4 regions of the Arthrobacter sp. D1-17 genome follow, and region 4 is predicted to be linked to each of the others. Evidence: riboswitches for the same ligand, from Rfam matches in the RefSeq annotation. Region 4 holds a riboswitch; each other region holds the start of a gene.

Region 1 (4,204 bases), 1.7 Mb from region 4:
GTGAGGTGGCGGCCTCGTTCCCGGTCGTCAGCTACACCATAGAGGACACCCGCACCACGGCTGCAGGAAACATATATTCGAACAGACACGCCAGCAAGAAGCGGCCTTCTGAGCCGCCCGCTGTTCATTGTGGGGGAGGGGTACGACAAAGAACGGGTTGCACGCCGATGGGGACAGGGCGTTTCCAACCAACGTCGCATCACTGTGCCTTGCACCGTAACAACGCTCTCGGAGATAGAACGTATGTTCATGGCCGATATGTCTAGCTCTGTACGTCGAATGCAGCAGCAGCCCAAATCTGTGTCTGGGCGGGGGCTTCGTGGTACGGGTGTGGCCGGGTCCGGTGTACATGGGTGATGCGTCCGGACCCCGCAGTTCTGAAGATTCGGATCGCGGCTTCCGTCGCCTCAGGACGTTGTCAGTCTCGGTCGGAGACATGGGGAAAAAACGTGGGGAACCTTGGAAAGAAACCCCGCTGCCTGTACCGCGTCCCCGGCGGGTCCAAGACGAGATGCAGAGTTACTCCAAGCTCGGGGAGAGATAAATCGGAGCGGGGCCGACGTCACGGTCGGCCTTGAGGCTTCCCTTCCCGACTGTGCAGCACCTACTACAAGCGGGGGCGCATTGGGTTCACGGTAGCTTTGCCTGGTCATCTGGGACGATCAGGATATCCGGGATTTGGTCGCGCTTATTCTGGCGCGGATAGGTTTTGATGTTCTCGCTGTCCGCAACGGCGTCGAAGGGGGCGCCGCCGCCTGGGAACACCATCCTGTCCTGATAACGGCGGATCTGAACCTGCCGGACCTTGACGGCCAGGACGTGGCCCGGCATATCCGGGCACGGTCTGACGCGCCGATGCTCTTTATTACCGCCCGGGCAGACGTCGACGATGAAATGGTCCGCATGGCCTCGGGAGCCGCGGCGTACCTGACCAAACCCTTCCGCACCTGGCACCTGGCACCTGGCAGCTGACCGATGCCGTGAATGCGCTCTGCCCGACAGATTCCCTGACGGTGCAAGGCCACGGCGCAGCCAGGTTTTCGAGGGAACGACCGGCACTCTGTCTGCCGCCTCAAGCCGGAGGGCGCTAGAAGGAGGTTCAGGTTGGCTCCGCCGGGTCTGACGGGCCAGTAACATTGTTCGCCGTGGACTGGGGTCTATACCGGATCGCTCCCTTGGTCCACAATAGCGACGCGTGCAGTATCAGTAACGAATTTGTAACATCATGCTTTTCTTGCTTACATAGTGGTATCCCATACGTGCACCTTGCTATGGGTGTACCCGCTTCGCCAAACCCCGCCGGCGGTACATGAACTCTTATCTTTAGGCGGGGGCGGAAAACCCACGAATGACGTCTTTGGGCGTCTTGGGGTGAAGCCTGGCCCTTGTATCTGCATGCCGTGAGGCGCGCGTCAGGGGAGGCCGGACAGTCCACTCGTCCGAATCCGACAGCTAATTTCGCCGGCGTCGAGAGGACTTGCGCTTTGCCTTCCCACGACAAGCACGGCCTACGCCGTGCCATTTTCTCACGCACATCCGGCAAGGGCCGCCGCCGGGCAGTCTCATCCCCAGTGCCAAAGCTGCGGGGCCGCGGCCAAAAGCTGGCTGTTGCGGCGGCGGTGACCGGAATGATTGGCATGACCGTGCTCTCCGCGGCTCATGCCGACCCAACAGGGATTTCGGCGGTGCGGGAAATTCCCGCCGAGGCAGTGGCCGCTCCGGTCGCACAGCCGTCCCTGGCCGCGGATGCAGGATCGTCGCTGGTTTTTGACCGGCCCCAGGTCAAATCCTCCCCGGCGCGGGAAGCGGCACCCAAACCGCGGAAACCGGCACCGAAAGCGGCAGCCAAACCGGCACGGAAACCGGCATCGAAATCCGCCCGGGTTTCCGCGCCTTCGCCAGGTCTGCGGGCACCGCTCGCCTCGGTGAACGTGAGTTCCCCATTTGGGCTTCGCGGCAATCCCCTGACCGGGGCAGCCGGCGAAATGCATACGGGGCTTGACCTCGCCGGGGCGTGCAATACGCCCGTTCTGGCTGCAGCTGCGGGAAAAGTAACGGAGGCAGGCTGGAGCCCGTACGGCGGCGGAAACCGGATTGTAGTTGACCACGGAAACGGCCTGAAGACCACATACAACCACCTGGCCAGCATCGGCGTTTCAAAGGGGCAAACCCTGGGCAAAGGTAGCCGAATAGCCGCTGTCGGAACGACCGGTAACTCCACCGGCTGCCATCTTCACTTTGAAGTCATGGTCAAGGACCGGACCGTCAACCCCGCAGCCTACCTCTAGGGCAATGACACTAGGACCTGTCAGCATGTGCTTGGTCTCCTTAGTTTGAGCAACGGGTACGGGTCCGAGGCATTCCCTGTCGCAAGCAGATGAGACAGAACGTGCTGCAGAGCGGACAGACCGGTATATCCCAGCCGCTTTCGGCTCGTTTTAGAACGCCGATAACCGTGATTCCCTAAAGCTGGAGTGGTTGCTGCTGTGTCAGCGGGCCTGCATACAATGCGGCACGATGCCGGATCACCAAACGCTTCGAAATCGATCAAGCCAAGCGTCCGCCCAAGCCTCCATGCTGAATCGGCAGCGGGGACGGCCACATTCACCCCGGACCCGTTGCTTGCCGGCGAGAATAGGGCAGGCCGGTACAGCTGGTGAGCTAATCGACGAGGGTTCCCCAAATTAGGAGCGCCCCGGATGCAGCCATCAGAGTGGTAACAACCCACGCGGACGCCCGGTGAAACGAGCGGGACGAATGTATTGCACTCTGGGCGAAATGCCACATCACTATGATCAGACCGGCCGCAAAGCATAGGAGCGCCCCGCCTAAGATCGCTGCGTATTGAGGGGTGCTGTTCCGGCTGCCCAAAACGTACCCGACAACAAGAGACGTAAGACCGGCAGCCAGGCACCTATTTAGAGGCGCACTGCTGCTGTGACTGTTTCCAGGGCCCTCCTGGCCGGGTGTCATCTTGTGATCCTAACGTTGGTGATCCTCGGGAAGATTGCGTCTTGGCATCTTTGTTGGAGATCTGGTGGCCGCAGCCCGGCCGCCCGGTAGGGGCATGAGCAGACGCCCCTGATCCCGCTTGCGGGGGCATCAGAAAGCGCGGGCGGGAGCGGAACATCCCCGCGCGGGCTAGTGCTCGTGGGTATCTTGTGGGTATTCGGTGGTGTTCAGGAGGCTGAGTCGGGAGGTGAAGGGCAGGATGACGGGTTCGGCGGCGGTGTCGCCCCAGCCGAACATCCGCCGCGTCAGGCCAGTTTGGCCTGACGGAGGTACTGATACACCGGTTTACGGCTGATGCCGTAGTCGGTGGCGAGGACGGATTTCGGGACGCCGCTGGCCGCCCGCTGGACCAGCTCGGCCGCCCAGCTCTTTCAGGTCGGTGATGGTCCGCGAGGTCCGCTCCGGCAGGCCGGTCTCCTTCAGGATCCGGTCCCTTCTTCCGCTGGCAGCGCCGCCAGCAGGACCTTCCCGCTCGAGGTGGCATGAAGCAGCGTCCCGGGGGGCCTGATAAGTCGTCCCCAGCGTCGCGGGAATCGGGGCGCCTACTACCATCTGGGCTAGAAAGCCCCGGCTCTCGCCGCTTGAGCGCAGCAAATACAAACGTGGCCACAGCCCTCTTTCCGTGACGCGAGGGCGAGGGCTTCCCCTCCTGCCACGGGAGGGGAAGCTCAACTTAGCCGTTCCTGGTCCCTTGGAGCCGGCGCTGCTTGAGGCGTTCCAGCAGATTGTGCTCAGCATCTTCGCCAGGAGCGATTCCGGTCGGGATTCGGAAGAAGAGGACCAATCCGAGGACCCACCAGAGGCCGAAGAGAATCCATGGCGGCGGGGTGAGGGATGCCGGCATGCCTGGCAGATAAAGGCTGAGGAGCCCAATGCAAAGGACAACGGCCAGGACGCCGATTATGATGCCGCCGTTGCCCTTGCCGCCTACGCGGAGCGGCCTGTCCATCCGGGGTTCGCGGCGACGCAGGATGACGAACACCACTGATACAAGAATGTACGCGATGACAATGCTCGGCGCGCCGGAGTCCACGAGCCAGCCAAGCATCGATACACCGAAGAACGGTGCGAGAAAGGACAGTGCACCGACGAATAGCAGGGCGTTGACTGGGGTCCTGTACTTGGGGTGCAGCTTAGCGAACCATGCCGGCAACATGCCGGAGCGGGCCATCGAGAACATCAGGCGTGAGGC
Region 2 (4,204 bases), 510 kb from region 4:
GCGAGGAGACGTCGGAGGGCTCAATGGCCACGAAGGTGGCGATGCGGAGCTGGTTGCGTCCCAGCTTCCGGTATGGCTCCGTGTCCACGATGCCGTTGGCGCGCAGGATCTTGGCGACCGCGGCGGCATCAATGGAGTCGTCGAAATCGATGGTGGCGATGACGTTCGAGCGCTCGGCTGCATTCGTGACGAACGGGGTGGCGAACTCTGACGACTCGGCCCACTTGTAAACGCGGCCCGCGGAGTCTGCCGTGCGCCGGGCGGCGAAGTCCAGGCCCCCATTTGAGTTGAGCCACTGCACCTGGGCATCCAGGGTCACGAGGGTGGCCAGTGCCGGGGTGTTGTAGGTCTGGTTCAGCTTGGAGTTGTCGATCGCCGTCTGCAGGTCCAGGAAGTCGGGGATCCAGCGGCCGCTCGCCTTGACCCGGGCCGCGCGCTCCAGCGCGGCAGGGGAGAAGAGCCCAAGCCACAAACCGCCGTCGGACGCGAAGTTCTTCTGCGGCGCGAAGTAGTAGACGTCGGTCTGGGCGACGTCGACATCCAGGCCGCCGGCGGCGGACGTTGCATCCACCAGGACGAGCGATCCGGCATCGGCGCCGGCCACCCGCTGGACTGGGGCAGCAACGCCGGTGGATGTCTCGTTCTGGGGCCAGGCGTAGACGTCAACACCGGCTTCGGACTGGGGTGCAGGGCATGTTCCCGGTTCCGACGTGATGATGGAGGAGTCGGAAAGGAACGGCGCCTTGTTGGTGGCTGCGGCAAACTTCGAACCGAACTCGCCGAAGGAGAGGTGCTGGGCTTTCTGCTCCACCAGGCCGAAGCTCGCTACATCCCAGAAAGCCGTTGAGCCGCCGACGCCGAGGATCACTTCGTAGCCCTCAGGAGCGCGGAAGAAGGTGCTTAGGCCCTCACGGACGGAACCGACCAGGTTCTTTACAGGGGCCTGCCGGTGGGACGTGCCCAGGAGCGTTGTGGACGCTGCGGACAGTGCTTCAACCTGTTCGGGCCTGACCTTGGAGGGCCCGGCGCCGAACCGTCCATCCTTTGGCAGGAGATTTGCTGGGATAGTGATGCTGGTGTCGCTCACAGTGGCTCCAATTTTCGGCATGGACATGCAGTTCAGCTGGGGGATCGATGACCAGCGGCCAGACATGGCTGCCGCGAAGGCCCCTTTTATTCTGCCTGAGACGCTGAAATCCGGGGTAACCCGGCCGTCACAGTCCAGCTATTGAGACGCCTCCGCGCTCAGCCAAATTATCTGGAGTAATTCAAAATAGGCTAAGCTTTTAGAGGACGTAGGGGCGGAAAGCCGGTGTTGCGCCGCCGCCGGTTTGCGGCCGCGGTGCTGAACGCCGCAACCTCGGACGTAGGCCCGCGGTACGGTGGGACGGACGCAAGTACTGTGCTCGAGGAGCTGAGCTGAATGACGGATCTGATCGATACCACGGAGATGTATCTTCGGACCATTTTGGAGCTTGAAGAAGAGAACATCGTGGCACTTCGGGCCCGCATCGCAGAACGCCTCCGCCATTCTGGCCCCACTGTTTCGCAGACCGTAGGCCGTATGGAGCGCGACGGACTGGTGGTGGTTTCCGGCGACCGTCACTTAGAGCTGACGGAAACAGGCCGGAAGCGCGCCACTGAAGTCATGCGGAAGCACCGCCTGGCTGAGCGGCTCCTCGCCGACGTGATTGGCTTGGACTGGGCATACGTCCATGACGAGGCCTGCAGGTGGGAGCACGTGATGAGCGAGCGCGTGGAACGCAGGATTTACGAGTTGCTTGACCATCCCACAGAGTCGCCATACGGAAACCCGATTCCAGGGCTGGCTGCACTTGGCGGTGAGCCCTCACGGGCATTCGCGGACGGCGTCATGAATCTGCTTGAAGCGATGGCCGGATATGCTCCGGAGTTACGGGTCACTGTCAGCAGACTGGCAGAGCCCATCCAGGTTGAGCCCGAGCTGCTGCTGCAGCTGGACGAAGGCGGCATCAGGCCCGGTGCAAGTGTGTCCCTTGAGCGCGTCGGAGAGTACATCTCCGTTCGGGTTCCGGGTATAGAGGGCGCCCTTGAGCTGCCGCCGGAAGTAGCAGCGCACGTGTTTGTCCGCGTGGGTTAGACCTCTCCAGCAACGAGCAGATGTCCGACATCAGTTGGCAGACGACCGACTAGTTTTGCACATTCGAGGTAACGGATTTATTACTGGAACCTTTAATCGCCTATAGTTAAATCGCAGCACCGATACCAAAGCGTTACCTGATCCGGAGCCGAACTCTGCCAGCGGATCAGTAGCTCGAAACACCTTCTGGCAGAGGCGGGGGAACCACAACCGGCCGTTCAACGAACGGCCTTGGGGTGAAGTCCGCAAGGCAAGCCATTCTCACAACTGGAATCTCCTGGGATACCCCTGTGCCGAAAAGCTTGCCGTGGCGGACCGGGTCAATGATCTCTCTGGCCCGAATCCGACAGCTAACTTCGCAGGCTATCCAGAGAGGAACAGTTCTTGACCATGCAGAATGCCCGGGGCCGTCGCCGTGCGACGGGCCCCGCTGCGGAGCCGCGCACTCCCATAGCAGTCGCCGTCGAGCGGCCCCGCGATGCCCAGCGCGAAGCGCGCAGGCGACGCGGCCCCTTCCGTCAGGTCACAGACTTTGCCGCCGCCAGCGGCATGGGCCAAAAAGCCGGAGTCGCGCTGGCTGCCACAGGCCTCCTGCTGACTGTCACAGTTCCCGCCACCAGCCCCGTCATGGCGACGCCGGACCAGGGCGGCGCAGCGCCGGCGAATGCGGCTGTGGCGGCAGCCGCGCCCAAGGTTTCTGCCGAGGCGGCGGCCAAAATTGACTTCAGCCGCACCTCCGTAGCTACAGCCGGTGACCCCGAGGGCAAGCTCAAGCAGCTCCTCAGCGCCCAGTCTGCCGGCAGCATTAGCCGGGCGGCGTCAGCGGGCAGCCTGGGCCTCCCGCTGGAGACCATGGTCAAAACTTCCCCGTTCGGCTACCGCGTGAGCCCGATTACGGGCGGCGCGGGAGAGTTCCACCGAGGCCAGGACTTTGCTGCCCAGTGTGGAACACAGGTGTTCGCCGCCGCGAGCGGCAAGGTTACCTTTGCCGGCTGGCACCCGTACGGAGGCGGCAACAGGGTTGTCATCGACCATGGCAACGGCCTGGAAACCACGTACAACCATTTGTCGTCATCAAGCGTCCAGGTAGGCCAGAAGGTCACCCGCGGCGAAGCGGTGGCACTTAGCGGGACCACCGGCGCTTCTACGGGCTGCCACCTCCACTTTGAGGTGATGGTCAACGGAGACGTTGTCAATCCCGCTGTGTGGCTCTAAGCAAAACGATGGAGAACTCTCACATTCTCGTGACACGCCGTGATCTGAATGTGACATTCGCTCCGAACTGCTGTACCGTCTAAACCGCGTCAACTTTTCCGAAGTTGACGCCTTTGAGTGGATTGCCTAACTCTGCCACCGCTCAAGGTCCGTTCGCATTACATCGTCTGGCAGGGGCGGGGGAACCAATTTTGGTCTTCGCAAGAAGGCCTTGGGGTTAAGTCGCAAAGCTTCTCAGGAAGCAGCGCGGCCGGGTGACTCCCATCCGAATCCGACAGCTCACCTCGTAGGCATTGGGAGAGGCTACCTTCGTGTCTTCACGCCACAATTCTGCGCGCCACCGTGCGCAAACGGTTCGCAAGAACCCGATCGGCGCCGTGTCCAAGGCAGTAAGCGCCAACGCAGGAACAGTAGGTCGCCAGGCAGCAGTCGTCGCAGCCGCTTCAGGTCTTGTCCTGAGCGTCGGCATGCCAGCCAATGCAGCCGACGCCAATGTTGGTATTTCCGCCTCCGCTGAGTCGGGATCCCAGGCTACGCAGCTCGCTGTGACAGCCGCGCCCACCGCCACGGTCTCGTTCGAGCGTCCCGCCGTCACCACCGAGGCAGCGCCGGTCATCGAAACCCTCGCGGTGCAGTCCAGCGACGACACCGCCGCTGCAGCGGCAGACGTTGCCGCCGAAACCGTAACGGCCAAGGCTGAAACGGCTGACGCAGCAGGGTCGGGCGCAACTGCGGGTCTCGCTGCCATCGCCTACACCGGCATCGGCAACCCCTACGTATGGGGCGGCACCACCCCCAGCGGTTGGGACTGCTCTGGATTCACTCAATGGGTCTACGCACAGGCAGGCATCAGCATTCCCCGCGTGAACG
Region 3 (4,204 bases), 380 kb from region 4:
CTGTACGGCCCCGCGCATTAGGCCCCGCACGGCGGGCCCCCATGCACCGGTTTTCCGGAGCAGGTCTTACGGCATAGGGGGTGGCCGGCGAGCCTGTGCCGATGGACCGGAAACTTGAACTCGTTTTCGTCCCGGTATCCGATGTGGACCGCGCCAGGAACTTCTATGTCAACAAGGTGGGCTTCAATGCGGACTATGACGGGCGGGCAGTAAAAGGAATCCTTTTCGTCCAGTTGACCCCGCCGGGCGAAGTCAGGGCTGATGAGGCAGGATGGAAGCCATGAGACTTCCCGCTGAATCCACCACCATCACGCTGACTGCCCGTGCTGTCCTGTTTGACATGGATGGCACACTGGTGGACTCCACTGCGGTGGTGGAACAGGTCTGGGGCGACTTTGCAGCACGTTACGGACTGGACATCGCCGAGATCCTGCGGACATCCCATGGGATCCAGGCCGGGGACACCGTGCGGCGTTTTGCCCCGGAGGGATCGGACGTAGTGGCATTGACCGCCGAGCTGGGCGCCATGGAGCGGGTCCGCACGGAGGGCATTGTTGCCTTGCCGGGTGCTGCTGACCTGTTGCGGAGCCTGCCTGCCGACGCCGTGGCACTCGTGACGTCCGCGGACCGCGTCCTAGCTGACATCCGGATGGAAGCAGCGGGACTGGGCATGCCGGCCACGGCCGTCACCGCGGAGCTTGTCACCCGGGGCAAGCCCCACCCCGAAGGATACCTGCGGGCCGCCGAACTGCTGGGCGTGGATCCTGCGGACGCTGTGATTTTCGAAGACGCCCCCGCCGGCATTGCGGCTGGACGGGCCGCAGGCATCCGGACCATAGCGGTAGGCATGAACACCGGTGAAGTGCCCGACGACGTGCTCCGCATAGCCGACTACGCCTCGGTCAGGGCGTCCGTGGCAGCGGACAGCCACGGCAGCAGGGTCATTTCCCTCAGCCTCTAACTCCACTGCCACCAACTGCACTGCCGCTGACTCGTCGCATTTCTGCACCGCTTTCCGCTCCGCAGCATGGTGCAGTGATGCCGAAGGGCCCCGGACCACGCGGATCCGGAGCCCTTCGGGGACTCAAAGCGGCGCAGAAATGCGGGCCGTCCCCGGGAAAAGTGCCGGGACAACCATGCCTCGGTGGTTTAGTACCAGTTGTTGGCGTAGTGGAAGTTCAGCGCCTGGCAGGGAGAACCGTACCGCTCCTCGATGTAGCCCAGGCCCCAGTTGATCTGGGTGCGGTAGTTGGTGCGGTAGTCGGCCCCGGAGCTGGCCATCTTTTCAGCGGGCAGGGACTGCACAATGCCGTAGGCCCCGCTGCTGGGGTTTGTGGCGGTGGTGCGCCATTCGGACTCCTTGGTCCAGAGCTTCTTCAGGCACTGCATCTGGTCCGGAGCCCAGCCGTAGGATGACAGCTTTCCGGCGGCGTAGGCTTGGGCGCCGGCCGGGTCGTTGACAGCGACCGGAGCTGCGGGCTTGCGGGCCGGGGCAGGCTTAGTTGGTGCAACCTTGGCGGGAACGACCTTCGCTGCCGGAGCAGCGGCCGGCTTCGGTGCGGGGGCAGCCTTCACAGCCTGCTTGGGAGCGGCCTTGGCCGGTGCAGCCTTGGCCGGTGCCGGTGCGGCCTTCTGCGTGGCCTTGGGTGCAGGCTTGGTGACGGACTGCGGTGCAACCGAGGCTGCCGTCGGGGACGGCAAAGCGGAAATCAGCGTCTTGTCGAAGCTGAGCGTTTCAATGGCGTCGGCTGCGGCCGGAGCCGCCTCGGACGTCGCTTGGGGAGTGGTCTGCTCGGCCGCCTGCCCTGCGGCGCCGACCCCTACGAGGACCGTGCAGGCGGTGGCCAGCACTGCCGTGCGGCGGCCCAATGACGGGATGTTCGCGGTGAGCCGGCCCCAGGCAGATGCGGGGCGGGCGGACTCGGCGCGGTGGCGTGAAATCTTACGGCTGGACTGCTGGGAAGCGCGATCAGGGCGCGACTGTGCCTTGAATTCAGACATGGTTGATTGCCTCTCAACACCTGCGGAGTTAGCTGTCGGGTTCGGATGAGGTCATCCGGCCGCACGGAAAAAAATTCACGTGCCGGCTTCACCCCAAGGGCTGATGCGGAAAGCCCGGGACTCTGGTTCCCCCGCCTCTGCCTGGTCTAGCGGAATCCGGGAAGCGGCAGAGCTGGGCGTCAATCCGAACATGCGGCCCTAGTGGTTGCCGCACTCTATCGACCGTACAGGAGGCTTCGGTCAAAATCACAATTAGGTAACGGACATCACGACTGCGGCGCGTCGTCTTGTGCCGCGACCCCGGGGCAGTGGAGCCGTGAACCGGGTCCGGCCGGGGCGCGGTGTGATTGCCACGCCCCCTAATGCGCCTCGACAGTCGACTGCACGATCAGCAGCCCCCGGCCCGCTGTGCGTCGGCCGATTTTTTTTCATTGTGTCCCCGTTACGGCTGGACAACGGTGAATTCATGACTCTCGAATTCCGGCCATCCTTGGGCGGCTGAAGAATCTACGATTGTAAGGGTGCTTCTTTTCCTAAAATTCGCCAGAAGCGCGTATCTGAACGTTCGGTCTGGAAAAAGGCGCCAAGAAGTTACCCGTCGGAGAATTGTGATTTGAAGCACAAAAGGGCGACTTGTCTCACGATGCGGACCAATCCGCCCATTGTTACTTGCTAGTTCTCATTGTTACGTTGCACACTTTCAAGTGTGAACAAGGACTCAACAGCACCTGCAGCCGCAGACCATTGGACCAGCACACCCGCTGCTGCCTACATGCGCTGTTGTCGAATGCACGCCTGACTTTCCCATCCCTGAAGTTATAGGCATTCGCCCCCCAGCCCAGCGTCGGGCGCCCTCCCCAGACCCATTGCGGGGACCAAGCATTCGAGCCGCGATGACGGCCATTCACATTGAGGTAAGCATTCATGTCAGTTGCATCTGGATACGTCCACATCTCCGTCCGTAACGCCAATAAGGCAGGCCAGGCGCAGGGACTGCGCCAAGGCTTCGGGGCCCGCCCGGCGTTCCCCGGCAGCCAGGTCAGCAGCGCCCCTGCACCCGGCTATGCGCCGCAGGGTTACAACCCTAATTCCTATGGCCAGCTGCGCGCTGTGCCGACCGAGGAAGCTGCCCCGCTGACGGCCCCGACCCCCGTCCTGGCTCCCGGAGCCGGCGCCGCAGTCCGGCCCGTGCAGAACGACAACGTTGCGCGTGGCTTCGTCCTCTACATGGGCATCGATGAGGAGACCGCCGCGGCCGCGGGGACCTCGATCGCAAAGCTGGCCCAGGAGATCCGGGCGTACGCGCAGTCGCTCGTTACCGGCGCAGAAAGCTATGCAGCCGTCGCAGTAGCGCCGGCCAGCGCTCCCGGGTCCGCGCTCGACGTCGTCCGCTCCACCTTCGGTGACCCCACCGTCAACACAAGACAGCAGCGCCCCGAAACCACTCGCCTACAGCCTGCCCAGGATCCCCGCCCTTCCGGCGTCCTGATCGACCTCGCCCGGCGTGAGGTGCACCTCGACGGCGAATCGCTGAACCTGACTTTCAAGGAGTTCGAACTGCTGAACTACCTCGTCGAGAACGGAACGCGCACGGTGGGCCGCGATGAGCTGCTGGAAGGCCTGTGGCGCAATGCGGAGGAAGTGCCGAATGAGCGCACCATCGACGTTCATATCCGCCGCCTCCGTTCGAAGCTGGGCCGACTGGCCAACACCGTCCGGACTGTCCGCGGCCAGGGATACCGCTTTTATGAGCACCCCGAAGTGGTTGTTTGGGCCGCTCCGGAATACTCGATCTAGTCCTTCAGCGACGCGCCAAAGCGGCTTTCTGCCGTGCCTTAGACACCTCCTTCGTTCCTCCCCACCGTCCCCCTCGCCTCGCAAGCTCGGCCAGGGCACCCTGACGGCGAGGCCCCTCGTCGGCGATGCGGCACCATGCAGAAAGTCGCTTTGCCGCATTCGGGTCCAGCGAGCATCGGCCTCCGCGGCTATCGGGGCTAGCGGGTTTGGGTTGGCTAGGCTGGGGCCATGAGTGCTCACCATAAGAAGCGACTGGTCATTATGCGCCATGCGAAGGCCGACTGGCCGGGCGGCGTGGCTGACCACGACCGTCCCCTGGAAGCACGGGGTCACCGGGAGGCCCCCTTGGCTGGCAAATGGCTGCTGAAGCACAACATTGTCCCCGACTTCATCCTGTGTTCGAGCG
Region 4 (4,204 bases):
ACCAGCGAGAAGCATCCCAAAAGCTCATGATTGCCCTGGACGTAGACGGCACGCTCGTGGACCACGACGGCCACATGTCCCAGCAAGTCCGGCAGGCAGCCCAGGCCGTGGTCGAGGCAGGCCACGAGGTGCTGATCGCAACGGGACGATCCCTCAACGCCGCCCTGCCCGTCATCGAGCAGATCGGCATTGACCGCGGCTATGCCGTCTGCTGCAACGGCGGCGTCACCCTTCGCCTGCACCCGGAGCTGACCGACGGCTACGAGATCATCCACAAGGCCACGTTCGATCCCGGGCCGGCCCTTCGCGCGCTGCGTCAGCGGCTCCCCACTGCCAAGTACGCCCTCGAGGACGAGGACGGCAACTTCCTGTCGACGGAGCGTTTCCAGGACGCGAGTTTCGGGGTCGAAGCCATCGGTGTCGACTTCCAGACCATGCTGGAGGCTACCGCGGTGCGCGTCGTGGTGTTCAGTGCCGAGAACACCCCCGAAGAATTCAACGAGGCCATCGAGCATATCGGCCTCGCCGGCGTCACGTACTCCGTGGGCTGGACGGCCTGGCTGGACATCGCCGCGGCCGGCGTCACCAAGGCCAGCGCCCTGGAAAACCTCCGCACGCGGATTGGCGTCGATGCGTCCCGGACGGTGGCGATCGGCGACGGCCGCAACGATATCGAGATGCTCGCCTGGGCGAACCGCGGAGTCGCGATGGGGCAGGCTCCGGAAGAGGTGGTCGCCGCCGCGGATGAGGTGACAAAGTCCGTGTACGACGACGGCGCTGCCCACGTTCTGCGCAGCCTCCTGTAACGCTCCGCTGCTGTTTCAGCACTATTCGTCCGCAAGGGGCGCTGCTACCGCACCTCCAGGATGAGCGCGAGCAGCCGTGCTGCTGCGGGCCGGGCGGCGTGCTCCTCGTTCCACTGGGACCGGGCCACCGCCTTGCTGACCGCCTGTGAAGTGATGCCAAGCGCGGCGGCCACGGCCTTCTGTTGGCCGCGCACCCCCGGGGTCATGAGATCCAAGACCCGCCACTCGGCTTGGCTGCGGTCGCGCACAATATAGCCCAGCAGCCGAAGAACCGCTTCGCACTCGGTGGCCAGGTCGGCGTACGGCCCCTCGACGGCCACAGGAATCCGGTCCTTGCTGTTCCGCAGCCGGTCCACCGCCCTGCGGGCATAGATGAGGCCGTGACCGTCGGCATCCTTGATCTGGTTCGGCAGCGGTTCGTTCACCGGACCCACGCCCAGTCCCACATACCAGCTGCCGCACCGAAGCGCGATCAGGGCCGCGTCCACAGCCTGGTGGGGACAGTCCACTATCCCCTGAACCTCGTCTTCGACCGACCGGTCGAAGTCGAGACGCGCGGGAATATGCCGGAGGTCCTTGAGTAGCTGCGGAACCCGGTCGCCGTCGCGTCGGCTGTCTGTTTGGTTGATAGTCAGCGTGAACATCTTGAAAAACACACTACCTGTTGGCCGATCCGAGACAAGTTTGTCTCACCGGCGCCGGGAGAGTTGTTCGCCGCCCGGGAAGCCTTGTCCTCGCACGGGCTGCTGGCTGTCAGCCGCGAAGCGCGGAGCTCCCTCTGCCCGGAGGCAGAAACAGCAGCGGCAGGTGCCGGTGGCACCTGCCGCTGCTGAGTTCGAAATGACGTTTAGGCCACGCGCACGTAGCTCGAACCGCCCAGCCAGGAGGCCGGGTGGACGATGGTTTCGTTGACGCCGTTCATGCCGCTGCTGATGGCCTGCCCGTCGCCGATGTAGATGGCAACATGGCCGGAGCTGATCATCAGGTCACCGGGCTGGGGGTTGGAAACCGGAGTCCCGTACTGGTGGAACTGCGTGGGGGCAAGATCGCCGACCTGCTTGCCGACGGACCGCAGCGCCTGCTCCACCAGGATGGTGCAGTCCTGGGTGGCTCCCAGCTGTGCACGGGCGGAAGCCACAAGGGCGCCGCCAACTCCGCTGGCGGGGGTGCTGGAAGCCGCCGTGGTGGCGGACGCCGGCTTGATCGAGGCGGAAGCGTGGTAGATGCCCATGCCGGCCTGCTGCTGGGGGGCGGCAGGGGCAGCGTGGGGTGCTGCCGGGGCGGCAGGGGCAGCGTGGGGTGCTGCCGGGGCGGCCGCCTGCGGAGCCGGTGCAGCGTGAGCGGCACCCGGAATCACGATCTGGTCACCCGGGTAGATCACCGAGGACAGGGAAAGACCGTTCGCTGACAGGACCGCGTTCAAGGCAACGCCGTGCTTTGCAGCGATCGCACCGAGGGTGTCGCCAGGCACAACCGTGTGGGTTGCGCCTGAGGCGGCAGGCGCAGCAGGTGCCGGAGCGTGAGTTGCTGCCTGAGCCTGAACGCCGGCGCTGCCCGAGGTCTCCGGGGCGTTGGCGCCGGCCATGGCAGGTGCTCCCACGCCGAAGACAAGGCCCGAGGCGGCGGCAACGGCGGCAGCCGGCCGGGCCAGGGATGCTGCGTTGGACTTTAGGGAATGGGACAGTCCCTCCAAAGCGATGGACTGTGTCGGGGTGGCGCGATGGCGCGCGGACATGGACTTACGTGACATGGATTTTGCCTCTCCCATGCCTGCGGGGTGAGCTGTCGGGTTCGGGTGGGAGGTCACCCGGTCCTGCCTCCCTTGCAAAAAGGAGCGCCTGGACTTAACCCCAAGTCCTTCGAAAACCAAGGACGGTAAAGAGGTGGTTCCCCCGTCCCTGCCAGTTGAAATTGCGAACGGATCCCGGTCAGCGGCAGGGCTCGGCATTCCTCCCGGGAGTGCCCCGATGGAAACCAAGGCACCGGTAGAGGCTATCCCACCCAGCACCCCAATGTCACATTTGCGTAACGGCACGGTCCGCGCCGGCGCGGCGTCACCGTTCAGGATTGGCTGCTGAAGTAGACGCGCCGGCGATTAGATGACGACTTGCATGACGACGGCGGCTTAAATGACGACGGCGGCGGGTGCGGTCCACTGGGAACCGCAGCCGCCGCCGTCGCAGTGGGTCAGTGGGCTGCAGGTACGTAACGCTTGATGGAGGCCTCGAGCTCTGCCTCGGCAGCGGCACGGTCCGCCCAGCCTTCAGCCTTGACCCACTTGCCGGGCTCCAGGTCCTTGTAGCGGGTGAAGAAGTGCTCAATTTCCTTGATCAGGAATTCGTTGACGTCGCTGACTTCCTGGATGTGGTCGAACCGGGGGTCGGCGGGCACGCAGAGGACCTTGGCGTCCCCGCCGCCGTCGTCCGTCATGTTGAAGACGCCGATGGGGCGGGCTTCGACGATGACGCCCGGGAGGAGGTCGAAGTCCTGCAGGAGCACAAGGGCGTCCAGCGGGTCGCCGTCTTCGCCGAGGGTGTTCTCGAAGAAACCGTAGTGCGTGGGGTACTGCATGGAAGTGAAGAGGACGCGGTCCAGGCGGACGCGGCCGGTCTCGTGGTCGACTTCGTACTTGACGCGCGATCCCTTGGGAATCTCGATGGTCACGTCATGCTTCATGGAATGCTCCTCGACGATTGCTTGGGTGTTTGCGGCACGCTGACATCCACGCGCTGACATCCTAAACTTCAGGGGAATTTCAGCAAAGAGAACTGTCGCTGCCGCCGACTACTATTGAGGATATAGCGAGAGGCCCAGGTTTCAGGAACTAACGGGGTAATTTCAGGACTTTGAGGACCAGCGGCATGAGGGGCACCACAGGCAAGGCAACCGGCCGCGCCCCGTTCAGCAGAAGCAGTGAACGGCCCCGTGCCAGCATCGGAGCGCTGCTCCGGGCCTGGCCCACCCTGCTCCTTACGGTCCTGCTCGCCGTTCTGGCCTTTCCCGCCGGAATGCTGATTGCCCCCGCGCTCACCGGCCAAGGCCCTTCAGCGGCAGCTCCGGTCCACACTCCGGCCTGGCAGCTTGTGCCCAGGCAACTGTCGGTTCCGCAAGGGATTGATCCCCTCAGCACCTCAGCGCCCGTCCCGTCGCCTGCACAGCTCGCGGCCAAGCTGGACCCGGTTCTTAGGACCGACGGCGGCGGCACCTTTACGGGAGTGGTCCAGGACGCCGTCACGGGCGAGGTGCTGTTCGACAGGAACAGTGCGGCCAGCAGGATCCCGGCCTCCAACATGAAGCTGCTCACCGCAGCGGCGGCGCTCAGGGCCATCGGGCCGGAGTCGCGGTTCAGCACCAAGGCAGTCGCAGGCCCGCCCGGCACAGGCCCGACCGGCACAGGG

What was found. Region 4 has a riboswitch for cyclic di-AMP ahead of M1E01_RS18125 (LysM peptidoglycan-binding domain-containing protein). Riboswitches for the same ligand answer to the same signal wherever they lie in the genome.
Region 1: another riboswitch for cyclic di-AMP. It lies ahead of M1E01_RS10500 (M23 family metallopeptidase); the one in region 4 lies ahead of M1E01_RS18125 (LysM peptidoglycan-binding domain-containing protein).
Region 2: another riboswitch for cyclic di-AMP. It lies ahead of M1E01_RS15745 (M23 family metallopeptidase); the one in region 4 lies ahead of M1E01_RS18125 (LysM peptidoglycan-binding domain-containing protein).
Region 3: another riboswitch for cyclic di-AMP. It lies ahead of M1E01_RS16325 (aggregation-promoting factor C-terminal-like domain-containing protein); the one in region 4 lies ahead of M1E01_RS18125 (LysM peptidoglycan-binding domain-containing protein).

The regions. Positions count from the first base shown of each region.
Region 1 is NZ_CP096382.1:2,250,755-2,254,958, reverse strand. Features, by position in the region: gene M1E01_RS10505 (response regulator transcription factor) at 679-972, shown strand; cyclic di-AMP (ydaO/yuaA leader) riboswitch at 1,305-1,479, shown strand; gene M1E01_RS10500 (M23 family metallopeptidase) at 1,572-2,288, shown strand; partial or broken gene M1E01_RS10495 (recombinase family protein) at 3,258-3,374, opposite strand; gene M1E01_RS10490 (APC family permease) at 3,686-4,204, opposite strand, start outside.
Region 2 is NZ_CP096382.1:3,412,006-3,416,209, reverse strand. Features, by position in the region: gene serC (phosphoserine transaminase) at 1-1,087, opposite strand, end outside; gene M1E01_RS15750 (metal-dependent transcriptional regulator) at 1,424-2,119, shown strand; cyclic di-AMP (ydaO/yuaA leader) riboswitch at 2,281-2,499, shown strand; gene M1E01_RS15745 (M23 family metallopeptidase) at 2,504-3,334, shown strand; cyclic di-AMP (ydaO/yuaA leader) riboswitch at 3,472-3,641, shown strand; gene M1E01_RS15740 (C40 family peptidase) at 3,712-4,204, shown strand, end outside.
Region 3 is NZ_CP096382.1:3,539,428-3,543,631, reverse strand. Features, by position in the region: gene upp (uracil phosphoribosyltransferase) at 1-21, shown strand, start outside; partial or broken gene M1E01_RS16335 (glyoxalase) at 102-248, shown strand; gene M1E01_RS16330 (HAD-IA family hydrolase) at 281-961, shown strand; gene M1E01_RS16325 (aggregation-promoting factor C-terminal-like domain-containing protein) at 1,150-2,001, opposite strand; cyclic di-AMP (ydaO/yuaA leader) riboswitch at 2,007-2,173, opposite strand; gene M1E01_RS16320 (winged helix-turn-helix domain-containing protein) at 2,926-3,798, shown strand; gene M1E01_RS16315 (SixA phosphatase family protein) at 4,027-4,204, shown strand, end outside.
Region 4 is NZ_CP096382.1:3,917,376-3,921,579, reverse strand. Features, by position in the region: gene M1E01_RS18135 (HAD family hydrolase) at 1-806, shown strand, start outside; gene M1E01_RS18130 (hypothetical protein) at 851-1,450, opposite strand; gene M1E01_RS18125 (LysM peptidoglycan-binding domain-containing protein) at 1,654-2,556, opposite strand; cyclic di-AMP (ydaO/yuaA leader) riboswitch at 2,559-2,732, opposite strand; gene M1E01_RS18120 (inorganic diphosphatase) at 2,994-3,482, opposite strand; gene dacB (D-alanyl-D-alanine carboxypeptidase/D-alanyl-D-alanine endopeptidase) at 3,668-4,204, shown strand, end outside.